DNA from 2 places in the Pseudorhodoferax sp. genome. Region 2 is predicted to be linked to the other one. Evidence: predicted binding sites of a transcription regulator. Region 2 holds the regulator's gene; the other holds the start of a gene.
The links. The regulator LexA, encoded in region 2, represses DNA repair genes until DNA is damaged. The targets are predictions, from matches to a motif close to ACTGTATNNNNATACAGT.
Positions count from the first base shown of each region.

Region 1: the regulator LexA is predicted to act here: its motif matches at 3,627-3,644, upstream of QM782_RS19315 (PA0069 family radical SAM protein).

Region 1 covers NZ_JASGJZ010000001.1:4,149,226-4,156,813, forward strand. The annotation lists gene QM782_RS19300 (DUF3304 domain-containing protein) at 1-225, shown strand, start outside; gene QM782_RS19305 (T6SS phospholipase effector Tle1-like catalytic domain-containing protein) at 256-2,361, shown strand; gene QM782_RS19310 (IS5 family transposase) at 2,393-3,340, shown strand; gene QM782_RS19315 (PA0069 family radical SAM protein) at 3,656-4,747, shown strand; gene dnaJ (molecular chaperone DnaJ) at 4,779-5,915, opposite strand; gene dnaK (molecular chaperone DnaK) at 6,001-7,588, opposite strand, start outside.
Region 2 covers NZ_JASGJZ010000001.1:5,270,380-5,277,967, forward strand. The annotation lists gene xseA (exodeoxyribonuclease VII large subunit) at 1-195, opposite strand, end outside; gene QM782_RS24280 (MotA/TolQ/ExbB proton channel family protein) at 564-1,199, shown strand; gene QM782_RS24285 (ExbD/TolR family protein) at 1,382-1,804, shown strand; gene lpxK (tetraacyldisaccharide 4'-kinase) at 1,823-2,824, shown strand; gene QM782_RS24295 (Trm112 family protein) at 2,855-3,037, shown strand; gene kdsB (3-deoxy-manno-octulosonate cytidylyltransferase) at 3,037-3,792, shown strand; gene adk (adenylate kinase) at 3,915-4,571, shown strand; gene QM782_RS24310 (asparaginase) at 4,572-5,522, opposite strand; gene lexA (transcriptional repressor LexA) at 5,592-6,284, shown strand; gene QM782_RS24320 (hypothetical protein) at 6,415-6,705, shown strand; gene QM782_RS24325 (D-2-hydroxyacid dehydrogenase family protein) at 6,768-7,588, shown strand, end outside.

The DNA.
Region 1 (7,588 bases), 1.1 Mb from region 2:
TGGACGACGTCGAGCTCCGACCCGAACGCCACGGGCGACGATACCATTGAAAAGTGGCATGAGAAGGTCGTCCCCATCGATCGGTACGACGAACCGGGAACGACCCTGAATGTCCACTTCCTGCCGCAGGGTGAGGTCCGCTTGGTAATCAGCAGCATGCGCGCTGGCCATCCGAATTATCCCGGTCCGAAGGCACCGGAGAAGCCGGCCAGCTTTCCGTATTGACATGGTCGACTGACTGCAGGAATCATCCTTATGTCAAGTTTCACGCCCGGTTGGTATGCCGTCGCCAAGCAGAGCAACGGCAGTACCTCGTGCCTGTACTTCCGCAGTACCGAGGCCTACACCGCCAGATGCACGATCGACCCCAATGGTCGACAGATCCTGCTTTGGCAGGATCCGCAAGGCATCAATGGCACTGGTCGGGCAGGACGTTGGCAGCCGAGCTATGCGCGTCTGGCGTTCGCCCCGGCCGGCGACTGGTGGGACAACCCGCGCAGTTCCGCGAAGGCCGATCCGGAGAATCCGGGCGCATTCTCGCGTGCCAATCGCCAACCGACGGCCAGGGAACTCGCGCAGCGTGCATCGGCCATCGATGCGGCGGCAGCCAACGGATTGTGCTGCACCAAGGAAATTCACGTCGGGATCTTTTTCGATGGCACCAACAACAACATGATGCGCGACCGCCCCGACAGGGGCCACTCGAACGTGGTGACACTGTTCGATGCGCACATTGAAGACAAGATAACATTTTTCCGGTACTACATTCCGGGCGTAGGTACTCATTTTCCAGAAATCGGAGAAGATGCCGAGTCCAATCCAAGCGGAAACACGTTTGCCAAGGGCGGGGAGGCTCGCATCCACTATGGCATGCTGCAAGTCTTCAACGCTGTCTGCAGTGCATCGACTCAGTCCGATCTATTGACGCCGTCGGAGATGAAGGGGCTGGTTAACTCTACACTGGTTGGGCTGGGTACCTTATGGCGCTGGAGTGACAGCAAGATGATTTCCATCTTCCGATGGCTCGATGCGCGCTTGCTGAAGGCGGTGGAAGGCAGGCGTCCCAAGGTGACCAAGGTAAATGTCTCGGTCATCGGTTTTTCGCGTGGAGCAGCCCAAGCGCGTGCGTTCTCTCGCTGGATTCGACTCGCTACCGGTGGTTCGGTCGGCGGCGCGGCCTTCAATCTTCGGTTCTTGGGCATCTTCGATACGGTGGCATCCGTGGCACTGGCCGATTCGTCGCCAGTGGGCGGCAGCGGCTTCATGGATTGGGCTGACGGCAGCATGGGAATCGACGGCATGGAGCATGGTGTGCATTTCGTTGCGGCGCATGAGATTCGACGCTCCTTCCCACTTTCGACCGCGCGTGCCGGAGGGACTTGGCCGGTCGGCATGAAGGAGTTCGTCTTCCCAGGTGCTCACTCCGACGTGGGTGGGGGATATAGCCCGGGCGAGCAGGGCAAGGCCATGTCGGGACGAGCGTCGCTGCTTGCCCAGATTCCGTTGAACGACATGTACCATGAGGCCTTGAACGCGGGAGTCAAGGTGCTGACGAAAGACCGCTTGGAACCTCGAATCAAAGCGGATTTCACAGTGGCGCCGGCACTCGACAAGGCCTTCAGTGACTACGCACGATGGACCGACAAGTTCGACGAGCGTCAGGACGTGGCCAAGGCCGGGAATGCGCCAGAGGATCGGATGCGCTACCACACGCAGTTGTACTGGCGTTGGCGTGCCAGCGTTTCGGCGGACAACAGCTTCAAGGCGCTGAGCAGCTACCAGAACGCCAACGCACAGGACAGAACGGATCTATGGGAGTCCGAACTCGATTGGCGCCGAGACGTTCAGGCAGCGCGAGAGGCGATGCAGCCTACTGACGACCATGTGCCGGCGATATCTGGGCCAGCCCGATCCTCCAAGAAAGCCAGTCATGCAACGCCGTTGCAATTGAAGATTCTTGAAGAAGTTGCGCGAGCACCGGATGTTCCAGCCTCGGTAAGTGACTTCTTCGACCGCTATGTCCATGATTCGCACGCGGGATTCTGGTTGCTTGGTCCGCGTACCAGAATGGAAAAGCAGCAACTGATTCGCGAGATCAAGGACAAGAAGGTGGAGTACGAGCGGCTGCTCAAGTTGGCTGCGGATACACAAAATCCGGGTCGCGCGCGCAACTACCGCAATCATGCTCGAGCCTACGAGCTCAACCAGTTCGAATTGCGGGTATTGGCGGCTGACGCTGCAAATCCAGGGAGCCTGCCGGTCTTCACCGACGCTGATGCAGCCGAATTCCAGCGAAGAGAAGGCGTCGCAACAACGGTGATATTAGGGAAGGTCTGCGTAAATCGCGCCGCGATGTGCTGATGGGCACATGCGAGCAAAGACAATCGACGCCATGAAGCAAGCGGACCTGGGCCTGAACCTGACGACCAAGCGCGAGTTTCTGGCCGAGATGGAGCGCGTGGTGCCGTGGGCAGCCCTGGTCGGTCTGATCACGCCGTACGCGCCCGAAGGCAAACGCGGTCGCCCGCCGTTTGCCGTGGAGACGATGCTGCGCATCTACTTCATGCAGCAGTGGTTCACGCTGAGCGATCCGGCCATGCAAGAGTCGCTGCACGACGTGCCGCTGTTCCGCGAGTTTGCGGGTCTGAACTGGGACACACCACTGCCCGACGAGACCACGATCCTGCGATTGCGCCGGCTGCTGGAGGAACACAAGCTGGCCCCGCAGGTCCTTGCGCTGGTCAACGAATTGCTGGTCGCCAAAGGTTTGATGCTGCGTGCCGGCACGGTGGTGGACGCCACGCTGATCGCCGCGCCCAGCTCGACCAAGAACGCCTCGGGCGAACGCGACCCGCAGATGAAGCAGAGCAAGAAAGGCAAGCAGTGGTACTTCGGCATGAAGGCCCACATTGGTGTGGATGCGGACTCGGGCCTGGTACACACGGTGCGCGGCACGGCAGGCAACGTCAACGACGTGGTCCAAGCCAACACGCTGCTGCACGGCGAGGAAACCGAGGCCTGGGGCGATGCCGGCTACCAGGGTGCTGGTAAGCGAGCTGATGCCCACGACGGGGTGCGCTGGAACATCGCCATGCGCCCAGGCAAGCGCAAGCTGCTGGACAAGGCTCGTCCGGTCGACAAGCTGACCGACCAACTCGAACGCCTCAAGGCCAGCATCCGGGCCAAGGTCGAGCACCCATTTCGGGTTATCAAGCGCCAGTTCGGCCACGTCAAGGTGCGCTACCGCGGGCTGGTGAAGAACACCGCGCAGTTGCACACGCTGTTCGCCCTGTCCAACCTGTGGATGGCGCGGAGCACTCTGATGGGAGCGCAGGCATGAGTGCGTCTGCAAACAGCCCAACGGCCAGGAAATGGGCCGAAAACGGCGTCGCCCCGCGTGCTGGCGAAGCTGAGAAGGCCAATTGGCTTGGCGGCTCCGCATCAGCACATCTCAAAGCGCATTGCGCAGACCTTCCTTAATCCGAGACGCAAATGTCGCCACTGAATGGATCGACCATTTCTCCCGCGACGAATGTCTCCCTACGCGAGCCTCGTGTGGCTGGCGTTGGGTACATGCAGAACGTCTCGGCGCAGCCATTCCCGGACTGCGAGGACGAGCGCCGGATGCTGTATCGAATTACAGTATCGTTCGCCCATGCCCACCCACACCCTGATCCCCCTGTCTGCCCTGCGCGGCCGCGGCGCGGCCACGCGCCTCGCGCACCGCTTCGCGCGGGACACGCGCGAGGCGTTCGACGACGGCTGGGGCTCGTTGGCGGAGCAGGGCGCCGCGGCGGGCGCGCCGGTGCCGACCGAGGTGATCTTCGAGGACGCCAGGAGCGCCATCACCCGGCAGCAGTCGCCCGACATCTATTTCGAGCAGTCGGTCAATCCCTACCGCGGCTGCGAGCACGGCTGCATCTACTGCTTCGCCCGGCCCACGCACAGCTACCTGAACCTCTCGCCAGGGCTGGACTTCGAGACCAGGATCATCGCCAAGCGCAACATCGCCGCCGTGCTGCAGGCCGAGCTGGCGCGGCCGCGCTATGTGCCGCGCAGCCTCGTGGTCGGCGTGGCGACCGACTGCTACCAGCCGGTGGAGCGCGAACTGCGGATCATGCGCGGCGTGGTCGAGGTGCTGCACGAGGCGCGGCACCCGTTCTCGCTGATCACCAAGTCCAGCGGGGTGGAGCGCGACCTGGACCTGCTGGCGCCGATGGCCGCGCAGCGCCTGGCCGCCGTCTACGTGACCGTGACGACGCTGGACGCCGGCATTGCGCGCACGCTGGAGCCGCGTGCCGCATCGCCGCAGCGGCGCCTGCGGACGATCCGCGCGCTGGCGGATGCCGGCGTGCCGGTCGGCGTCAGCGTGGCGCCGCAGATCCCGTTCGTCACGGAAGACATGGAGCAGGTGCTGGCCGCCGCCTGGGAGGCGGGCGCGCGCAGCGCTTTCTATACCGTGCTGCGCCTGCCCTGGGAGGTGGCGCCGCTGTTCCGCGAATGGCTGGCGCTGCATCTGCCGGACCGGGCCGAGCGTGTGATGGCTCGGGTGCAGGACATGCGCGGCGGCCGCGACAACGACAGCCGCTTCGGCACGCGCATGCAGGGCGCAGGCATCTGGGCAGACCTGATCCGCCAGCGCTTCCACAAGGCCTGCGCGCGGCTGGGTTTCAACCGCGAGCGGGCCGAGGAGGATTTCTCGCGGTTCCGCCGTCCGTCGGCGGACGGGCAGGGCAGCCTGTTCTGAATGAAAAACGCGGGCTGGAGGCCCGCGTCGTTCAAGCGCTGAAGAATTTCTTCAGGCGGTCGGTCCAGCTGTCGCCGGTCGGGGAATGCTTGCCGCCGCCCTTCTGCAGCGATTCCTCCAGCTCGCGCAGCAGCTTGCGCTGGTGCTCGGTCAGCTTGACCGGCGTTTCCACGGCGATGTGGCAGTACAGGTCGCCGGGGTAGCTGTCGCGCACGCCCTTGATGCCCTTGCCGCGCAGGCGGAACTGCTTGCCGGCCTGCGTGCCCTCGGGGATGTCGATGGCGGCCTTGCCGGTCAGCGTCGGTACCTCGATCTCGCCGCCCAGCGCCGCCGTGATGAAGCTGATCGGCACGGTGCAGTGCAGGTCGCCGCCGTCGCGCTCGAAGATCTCGTGCTTCTTGATGCGCATCTCGATGTACAGGTCGCCCGGCGGGCCGCCGTTGGAACCTGGCTCGCCGTTGCCGACCGAGCGGATGCGCATGCCGTCGTCGATGCCGGCGGGGATCTTCACCTCCAGCGTCTTCTGCTTCTTGATCTTGCCCTGGCCGTGGCAGGCGGTGCAGGGGTCGGGGATGATCTTGCCGGTGCCGCGGCAGGTCGGGCAGGTCTGCTGCACGCTGAAGAAGCCCTGGCGCATCTGCACCGCGCCCTGGCCGTGGCAGGTGCTGCAGGTCTTGGGCTGGGTGCCGGGCTTGGCGCCGCTGCCGTGGCAGGCGTCGCAGGCCTCCCAGCTGGGGATGCGGATCTGCGCGTCCTTGCCGCGCGCGGCTTCCTCCAGCGTGATCTCCATCGCGTAGGACAGGTCGCTGCCACGGAACACCTGCCGTCCGCCGCGGCCACGGCCGCTGCCGCCGCCGAACATGTCGCCGAAGATGTCGCCGAACGCCTCCGCGAAGCCGCCGAAGCCGTCGCCGCCGCCGGGGCCGCGCATGTTCGGGTCCACGCCGGCATGGCCGAACTGGTCGTAGGCGGCCCGCTTCTGCGAGTCGGTCAGGATCTCGTAGGCCTCCTTGGCTTCCTTGAACTTCTCTTCGGCATTCTTGGCGCTGTCCCCCTGGTTGCGGTCGGGGTGGTATTTCATCGCCAGCTTGCGATAGGCCTTCTTGACTTCGTCCTCCGAGGCGTTCTTGGGCACCCCGAGGATTTCGTAGTAATCGCGTTTGGACATGGTTCGGCTACACGGCTAGGCATCCAACAGGAACGCCGCGCCGCAGCCCGTGAGCGGCTGCGGCGCGGCGAGCGGGGGAGGCGGATCAGCCCTTCTTGACTTCCTTGACCTCGGCGTCGACCACGTCGTCATCGCCGGCCTTGGCCGAAGCCTGCTGCTCGCCGGCGCCTGCCGCGCCCGGGGCTGCCGCACCGGCTTCGGCGGCCTGCTTGGCCTGCATGTCGGCGTAGACCTTCTCGCCCAGCTTGGCGGACGCCGTCATCAGCGCCGTGGTCTTTTCCTCGATCGCGGCCTTGTCCTCGCCCTTGACGGCTTCTTCCAGGGCCTTGGCGGCGGCCTCGATCGCGTCCTTCTCGCCGGCTTCGAGCTTGTCGCCGTGCTCGGCCAGGCTCTTGCGCACGCTGTGCACCGAGGCCTCGGCCTGGTTGCGGGCCTGCACCAACTCCAGCTTCTTCTTGTCCTCGGCCGCGTTGAGTTCCGCGTCCTTGACCATCTGCTGGATCTCGGCCTCGCTCAGGCCGGAGTTGGCCTTGATCGTGATCTTGTTTTCCTTGCCCGTGCCCTTGTCCTTGGCGCCCACGTGCAGGATGCCGTTGGCGTCGATGTCGAAGCTCACCTCGATCTGGGGCAGGCCGCGCGGCGCTGGCGGGATGCCTTCCAGGTTGAACTCGCCCAGCAGCTTGTTGCCGCTGGCCATCTCGCGCTCGCCCTGGTAGACCTTGATCGTCACGGCCGGCTGGTTGTCGTCGGCGGTCGAGAAGGTCTGCGCGAACTTGGTCGGGATGGTCGTGTTCTTGCTGATCATCTTGGTCATCACGCCGCCCAGGGTCTCGATGCCCAGCGACAGCGGTGTCACGTCCAGCAGCAGCACGTCCTTGCGGTCGCCGGACAGCACCTGGCCCTGGATCGCCGCGCCCACGGCCACGGCCTCGTCGGGGTTCACGTCCTTGCGCGGCTCGCGGCCGAAGAACTCCTTGACCTTCTCCTGCACCTTGGGCATGCGGGTCTGGCCGCCGACCAGGATCACGTCGTTGATGTCGGACACGGAGATGCCGGCGTCCTTGATGGCCGTGCGGCAGGGCGCGATGGTGCGCTCGATCAGCTCTTCCACCAGGGCTTCGAGCTTGGCACGGCTGAGCTTGATGTTCAGGTGCTTGGGGCCCGAGGCGTCGGCCGTGATGTAGGGCAGGTTGATGTCGGTCGAGGCGCTGTTGGACAGCTCGATCTTGGCCTTCTCGGCGGCTTCCTTCAGGCGCTGCAGGGCCAGCACGTCCTTGGACAGGTCCACGCCCTGTTCCTTTTTGAATTCGCCGATGATGTAGTCGATGATGCGCTGGTCGAAGTCCTCGCCGCCCAGGAAGGTGTCGCCGTTGGTCGACAGCACCTCGAACTGTTTCTCGCCGTCGACGTCGGCGATCTCGATGATGGACACGTCGAAGGTGCCGCCGCCCAGGTCGTACACGGCGATCTTGCGGTCGCCCTTGTCCTGCTTGTCCAGGCCGAAGGCCAGCGCCGCCGCGGTGGGCTCGTTGATGATGCGCTTGACTTCCAGGCCGGCGATGCGGCCGGCGTCCTTGGTGGCCTGCCGCTGGGCATCGTTGAAGTAGGCCGGCACGGTGATGACGGCCTCGGTCACGGGCTCGCCCAGGTAGTCCTCGGCGGTCTTCTTCATC
Region 2 (7,588 bases):
CCGGAACATCGCGCAGCGCAGCTGGCCCTGCGCATCCTTGAGCTGGAAGTAGCAGTGCCCGCTGGCGGCGCGCGAAAAGCCCGACACCTCGCCGCGCACAGCCACCGGGTTGAACTGGCGCTCCAGCACGCCGGCCACCGCGCGGCACAGCGCGCCGACCTCCCAGACGGAGGGCGCCGGAGCGGCCGTCAGCATCGCGCGCAATCCCCACGCCGGTTCGCGCCACGGCATGCAGGAATCGAATACTCCACAGCACACCCGCCCGCGGGACGATCAGCCGCCATGCGGCTCGCAGCGCCAGCATGTATGTCGAAGAACATTGATTTCAATCGTCTTTTTCCTGCTCAATTCTTCATCGAACTGTCACGGAACCGCGCCAATCCTGGACGCCAGCCGTTTCAAAGCGCTTTCTCCACAAAGTTATCCACAACTTCTGTGAGGAAGGTGGAGCGTGGAACCAAGGCGGAAGATGGTGCCGGCTGCTGGCGATTCGGGCGAAAGCCAAGCGAATAAACGCTGGGCCATAATCCGCAGCGCGATCCATTGCCAGAGGGGAACTACTGTTGTTTTCGATCATACAAGCCGCCGGATGGCCGATCTGGCCGCTGATCGCCTGCTCGATCCTGGCGCTGGCGCTGATCATCGAACGCTTCGTCAACCTGACCCCGCGCAGGATCGTGCCGCCCCAACTGCTGGACGAGGCGATCACCGTGTCGCAGCGCACGGTGCCCGACCCCGGCATCGTCGCCCGCCTGGCGCAGAGCTCGGCGCTGGGCGAGGTGCTGGCCAGCGGGCTGCGCGCGCTGAACGCCGACCCCCGCTGCACCGAGAGCGACCTGCGCGCGACCATCGAAGCGGCCGGCCGCGCGGTCGCGCACCGGCTGGAGAAGTACCTGACGGCGCTGGCCACCATTGCCTCGGCCGCGCCATTGCTGGGCCTGCTGGGCACCGTGATCGGCATGATCGAGATCTTCGCCGCGCAGCCGGGCGCGGCCGGCGGCGCCTCGGGTGATCCGGCGCAGCTGGCGCACGGCATCTCGGTGGCGCTGTACAATACCGCGTTCGGGCTCATGGTGGCGATTCCCTCGCTGATCTTCTGGCGCTACTTCCGCGCCCGGGTCGACGACTACCTGCTGCAGATGGAACTGGCCTCGGACCAATTCGCGCGGCACCTGAACGGCCTGCGCCGCGCCGGTTGAAATGAACACCCCCAGTCTCCGCGCTGCGCGCTTCGCCACCCTCAAAGAGGGCGACGCCTGCGGCCGGGCAAGGCCCGTCCACGGCGTCCGCTGGCATAACCGGCTCCGCGGCCGTTCGAACCGCTGCTCGCGGCCCGGTTGCATGCCCTGCAGGTGGCGCGCCGGCGCCGTGGAACACTGACATGAACTTCCGCCGCCGCGTCCGGGAAGAGCCGGAGATCAACCTGATCCCGTTCATCGACGTGCTGCTGGTCGTGCTGATCTTCCTGATGCTGTCCACGACCTACAGCAAGTACGCCGAGCTGCAGATCCGCCTGCCGCTGGCCAATGCCGAGCCGCAGCGCGAGCGGCCGCGCGAGATCGTGCTGGCGATCGCGGCCGACGGGCGCTACGCCGTGGACCGGCGGCCGATGGACACGCGCAACGTGGACGCCCTGGCCGCTGCGCTGCGCACGGCGGCCGAAGGCGCACGGGACGCGGTGATCGTCGTGAGCGCCGACGCCAGCACGCCGCACCAGGCCGTGGTGACGGCCATGGACGCCGCACGCCGCGCCGGGCTGCAGCAGCTCACGTTCGCGACGCAGCGTTCGGCGTCGGGCACCTGACCGCCGGTCGCGAGCGCCGTGCGCGGCTGGCTGTCCGACCTGGTCCCGCGGCTGTGGCAGTCGCGCCGGCTGGCCTGGCCACTGTGGCCGCTGTCCCTGCTCTACGGCGCCGTCTCCGGGCTGCGCCGCTGGCTGTACCGGCGCGGCTGGCTGTCCGGCACGCGGCTGCCGGTGCCGGTGCTGGTGGTCGGCAACGTGGTGGCGGGAGGATCGGGCAAGACGCCGGTGACCATCGCCCTCGTCGAGCACCTGCGCGCGCAGGGCTGGCGCGTCGGCGTGCTCTCGCGCGGCTACGGCCGCAGCACCACGGACTGCCGCGAAGTGCTGCCGGACAGCCCCGCGCAGGAAGTCGGCGACGAGCCGGCGCTGATCCAGCGCAGCTGCCGGGTGCCGGTGTTCGTGGCCGCGCGCCGGGCCGAGGCCGGCCTGGCCCTGCTGGCGCGCCACCCAGCGACGGAACTACTGGTCTGCGACGACGGCCTGCAGCATCTGGCGCTGGCACGCGACCTGGAGATCTGCGTGTTCGACGACCGCGGCACCGGCAACGGCTGGCTGCTGCCGGCCGGCCCGCTGCGCGAGCCCTGGCCGCGGCCGGCCGACTTGGTGCTGCACACGGGCGAGCATCCGGCCTTCGCCGGCGCGCGGGCACGCCGGCGCCTGGCCGCCAGCACGCAGCGGGCGGACGGCGCGCGGCTGGCGCTGGCCGACCTGGCCGACACGCCGGTGCTGGCGCTGGCCGGCATCGCGCATCCCGAGCGCTTCTTCGCGATGCTGCGCGCGGCCGGCCTGCGCCGGATCCAGGAACTGCCGCTGCCGGACCACCATGATTTCGAGCGCTGGCAACCGCCGGCCGGCGCGCCGGCACTGTGGCTGTGCACGACCAAGGACGCGGTCAAGCTCTGGGCCCGGCATCCGCAGGCCTGGGCCGTGCCGCTGGAGGTGGCGCTCGACGCCGCGGCGCTGCAGGCGATCGACGCCCGGCTGCACGCGCTGCGTCCCGCAGGCCCGCGGGTACCATAGCCGCTTTCGACTCTCCGACCTCCTCCGCCCATGGACAGCAAGCTCCTCGAACTGCTGGTCTGCCCCGTGACCAAAGGCCCCCTGCAGTACGACCGCGAGCGCCAGGAACTGGTCTCGCGCAGCGCCCGGCTGGCCTATCCGATCCGCGACGGCATCCCGATCCTGCTGGAGACCGAGGCCCGCACGCTCAGCGACGAAGAACTGGAACTCTGATGGCGCCGTTCACCGTCCTGATCCCGGCGCGGCTGGCCTCCACGCGGCTGCCGAACAAGCCGCTGGCCGCGCTCGGCGATGCGCCGATGGTCGTGCGCGTGGCGCAGCGGGCGTTGAAGTCGCAGGCCCGGCGCACCGTCGTCGCCTGCGACAGCCCGCAGATCCTGGAGGCCTGCGCCGCCCACGGCGTCGAAGCCATCCTGACGCGCGACGACCACGCCTCCGGCAGCGACCGGCTGGCCGAGGCCTGCGCGCTGCTCGGCCTGGACGGCGAGGACCTCGTCGTCAACGTGCAGGGCGACGAGCCGCTGATCGATCCGCCGCTGATCGACGCCGTGGCCGGCCTGCTGCACGCCGCACCCGCGGCCAGCATGAGCACCGCGGCCCATGCAATCGACAGCGTGGACGACCTGCGCAATCCCAATGTGGTGAAGGTGGTCTGCGATACACAGGGCTACGCGCTGTATTTCAGCCGCGCGCCGATCCCATGGTGGCGCGACGGCAACGCCGGCGGCGTGCCGTCGCTGCCCGTCGCGCCGGCGCCGCTGCGCCACGTCGGCATCTACGGCTACCGCGCCGGCTTCCTGCGCCGCTTTCCGGGCCTGCCGCCGGCGCCGATCGAGCAGACCGAGGCGCTGGAGCAGCTGCGCGCCATGTGGCACGGCCACCGCATCGCGGTGCACGTGACCGACCATGCGCCCGGCCCCGGCGTGGACACCGCACAGGACCTGGAGCGGGTGCGCCAGCTGTTTTGACGAACTATTGCGGCGCGCGCAGGCGCCCAAGCCTGCATGCTATCCTTTGCCGCCAGAAGCACTTGCGACGGCCTGCGCGCCGTCAGCGCTGCCGCTGACATACAAGCATTCCGAGGACTTCCATGAGACTGATTCTGTTGGGCGCACCCGGCGCCGGCAAAGGCACGCAAGCCACATTCATCTGCAAACAGTTCGGGATTCCCCAGATTTCCACGGGTGACATGCTGCGCGCCGCCGTCAAGGCCGGCACGCCGCTGGGCCTGCAGGCCAAGTCGGTCATGGATTCCGGCGCCCTGGTCGGCGACGACATCATCATCGGCCTCGTCAAGGAGCGCATCGCGCAGCCGGACTGCGCCAACGGCTTCCTGTTCGACGGCTTCCCGCGCACGATCCCGCAGGCCGACGCGATGAAGGCCGCCGGCGTCAAGCTCGACTACGTGCTGGAGATCGACGTGCCGTTCGACGCCATCGTCGAACGCATGAGCGGGCGCCGCTCGCACCCGGCTTCCGGCCGCGTCTACCACGTCAAGTTCAACCCGCCCAAGGTCGAAGGACGCGACGACGTGACGGGCGAGCCGCTGGTGCAGCGCGAGGACGACAGCGAGGCCACGGTGACCAAGCGCCTGGACGTCTACAGCGCGCAGACGCGTCCGCTGATCGACTACTACACCCAGTGGGCCAAGAATGATCCGGCCAGCGCGCCGCGCTACCGCAAGATCGACGGCACCGGCAGCGTGGAGGAGATCACCGCCCGCGCGCTGGCCGCCCTGTCGGCCTGATCAGCCGCCCAGCAGTTCCAGCACCAGCCGGATGCGCGCCTTGACCGGCGACAGCGCATCCGCGCCTGGCAGCGCGCCTTCCTGCGGCCCCATGACACGACCCTGGTCGCAGCGGCTGGCGCGCAGCACGCGCACACCGGCCGATCGCGCGCGTTCCAGCGCGTCGTTCAGCGCCCGGTGCACGGTGCCGTTGCCGGTCGCGGCGACCACCAGCCCCTGCACGCCGTCGCGCACCAGCGCATCCACGATGGCGCCGCTGGCGCCGGCATAGCTGGTCACGATCTCGACACGCGGCCAGGGCGCGCCCTCGGCCGGCAGCCGCGCCACATCGCAAGCTCCCTGCGCCACCGGCCAGTCGCGCAGCCGGCGCAGCCGACCCTCCTCCACGTAGCCCAGCGGCCCCGCATCGCCGGAGCCGAAGGCGTCGAGCCGGTAGCCGTGCAGCTTGCGCACGTCCGCCGCGGCATGGACGACACCGGCGCACACGGCCGTCACGCCGCGCGCGCCGGCGGTCGCGGCCACGGCCAGCGCGTCGCGCAGGTTCTGCGGACCGTCCGGCATCGGCGCGTCGGCCGGCCGCATCGCGCAGGTCAGCACCACCGGCCTGACCGGCGCCAGCACGCACTGCAGGAAGTACGCCGTCTCCTCCAGCGTGTCGGTGCCGTGCGCGACCACGATGCCCAAAACCCGCGGCCGTGCCAGCCAATCCGCGCAACACCGGGCCAGCCGGCCCCAGGTGTCGCCATCCATGTCCTTGCTGTCGAGTTGCGCGACCTGCTCGGCCACCACCACCGTGCCCGCGGGCGCCGGCACGCCGGCCAGCAGGTGCGCCACGTCCACCTGGGCCGCGCGGTAGCCCAGGTTGTCCCCGGGCCGCGACGAGAGGCCGGCGATGGTGCCGCCCGTCCCCAGGACCACCAGCTGCGGCGCATTCGCATCGGAAGCTTGCATAAACAAAAAAGCTGATTAAAAATACAGATACTGGAAATTTCAACAGACCTTCCAGCCCAAGGAACTGCCATGCCAGACGCTTCCGCCACCGCATCGCCCGTCAAGCTCACAGCCCGCCAGCAGCAGATTCTGGAGCTGATCCAGTCTGCCATCGCCAACACCGGGGCGCCACCGACGCGCGCCGAGATCGCGGCCGAGCTCGGCTTCAAGTCGGCCAACGCCGCCGAGGAACATCTGCAGGCGTTGGCCCGCAAGGGCGTCATCGAGCTCGTCAGCGGCACCTCGCGCGGCATCCGGCTGCGCGGCGACATGCTGCGTTCGGTCAACGAGCGCCGCGCCAAGCAATTCACCCTGCCGCTGCAGGAACTGGCCCAGCTCGCATTGCCACTGGTCGGCCGCGTGGCCGCCGGCTCGCCCATCCTCGCGCAGGAGCATGTGGACCAGACCTACTACGTCGAGAGCAGCCTGTTCCAGCACAAGCCCGACTACCTGCTGCGCGTACGTGGCATGTCCATGCGCGACGCCGGCATCATGGACGGCGACCTGCTGGCCGTGCGCGCCACCCGGGACGCCAAGAACGGCCAGATCGTCGTCGCGCGGCTGGGCGACGACGTGACCGTCAAGCGCTACAAGCGCACCGAAGACGGCATCGAACTGCATCCCGAGAACCCGGACTATCCGACCATCGTCGTGCAGCCCGGCGAACCGTTCGAGATCGAGGGCCTGGCGGTCGGCCTGATCCGCAACACCATGCTGATGTAGGCCTCCCCGGCCTGCGTACCGCAGTCTCCAGGTGGCGGGCGTCGGCTGCGCAGGTGCGCGGCCACCCTGGGGCTGCACTCGTTCAACCAATCCTGCCCCAATCCACCCGCTGGCGTGGAAGGAGTACGACATGGGAATCGCAATGCTGGCGGCCGCACGACTGGTGCAGGCCATGCCGCAACGGCTCGAAGCCTGGATCGAGGAGTGGAGCCCGCGGCGGCTCGCCACGCGGCTGCGCCGCCGCCGGCCGGCGCGGCGTCCTGCCAGCGCCACCGTGCGGCCATTGCGGGTGCTGCGCGTGCTGGAGCCGCAGCAGGCGCGCAACGCCGCCGGCCGCATGGTCATTTCGGGCCGCATGGCCGACGTCTGCGCCGAACTGGACCGCCTGGCCGCTGCGGAAGCCGAGGCACCGCGGCACTGAAGCCCCCCGCGCCTGCCCCCTTCGGGGCCGAGCAACGAGCGGCCGCGAGGCACAATGCCCGGATGAACGTTGTGATCCTCGACGACTACCAGGACGCGGTGCGCAAGCTCGACTGCGCCGCAAGGCTCGAACCCTATGCGGCCAAGGTCTACACCAACACCGTCAAGGGCCTGGGCCAGTTGTCCGTACGGCTTCGCGATGCCGACATCATCGTGCTGATCCGCGAACGCACGCACCTGAACCGCGCCCTGATTGAGAAGCTGCCGCGGCTCAAGCTGGTCGCGCAGACCGGCCGCGTCGGCCCGCACGTCGACGTGGCGGCCTGCACCGAGTACGGCGTGGCCGTGGCCGAAGGCGTGGGCTCGCCGGTGGCGCCGGCCGAGCTGACCTGGGCCCTGGTCATGGCCGCTGCGCGCCGGCTGCCGCAATACATCGGCAACCTCAAGCACGGCGTCTGGCAGCAGTCCGGCATGAAGACCGCCTCCATGCCACCGAACTTCGGGCTGGGCACGGTGTTGCGCGGACGCACGATGGGCATCTTCGGCTATGGCCGGATCGGCCAGATCGTCAGTACCTTCGCCCGCGCCTTCGGCATGCACGTGCTGGTCTGGGGCCGCGCCGGCTCCTGCGAGCGGGCGCGGGCCGATGGCCACCACGTGGCGTCCGGGCAGGACGAACTGTTCGCCGAGAGCGACGTGCTGTCGCTGCACCTGCGCCTGAACGAGGAGACGCGCGGCATCGTCCGGCTCGACGATCTGTCGCGCATGAAGCCGACCTCGATACTGGTCAACACCGCGCGCGCCGAACTGATCGAGCCGGACGCCCTGCTGGCCGGCCTGAACCGCGGGCGCCCCGGCATGGCGGCCGTCGACGTGTTCGAGAG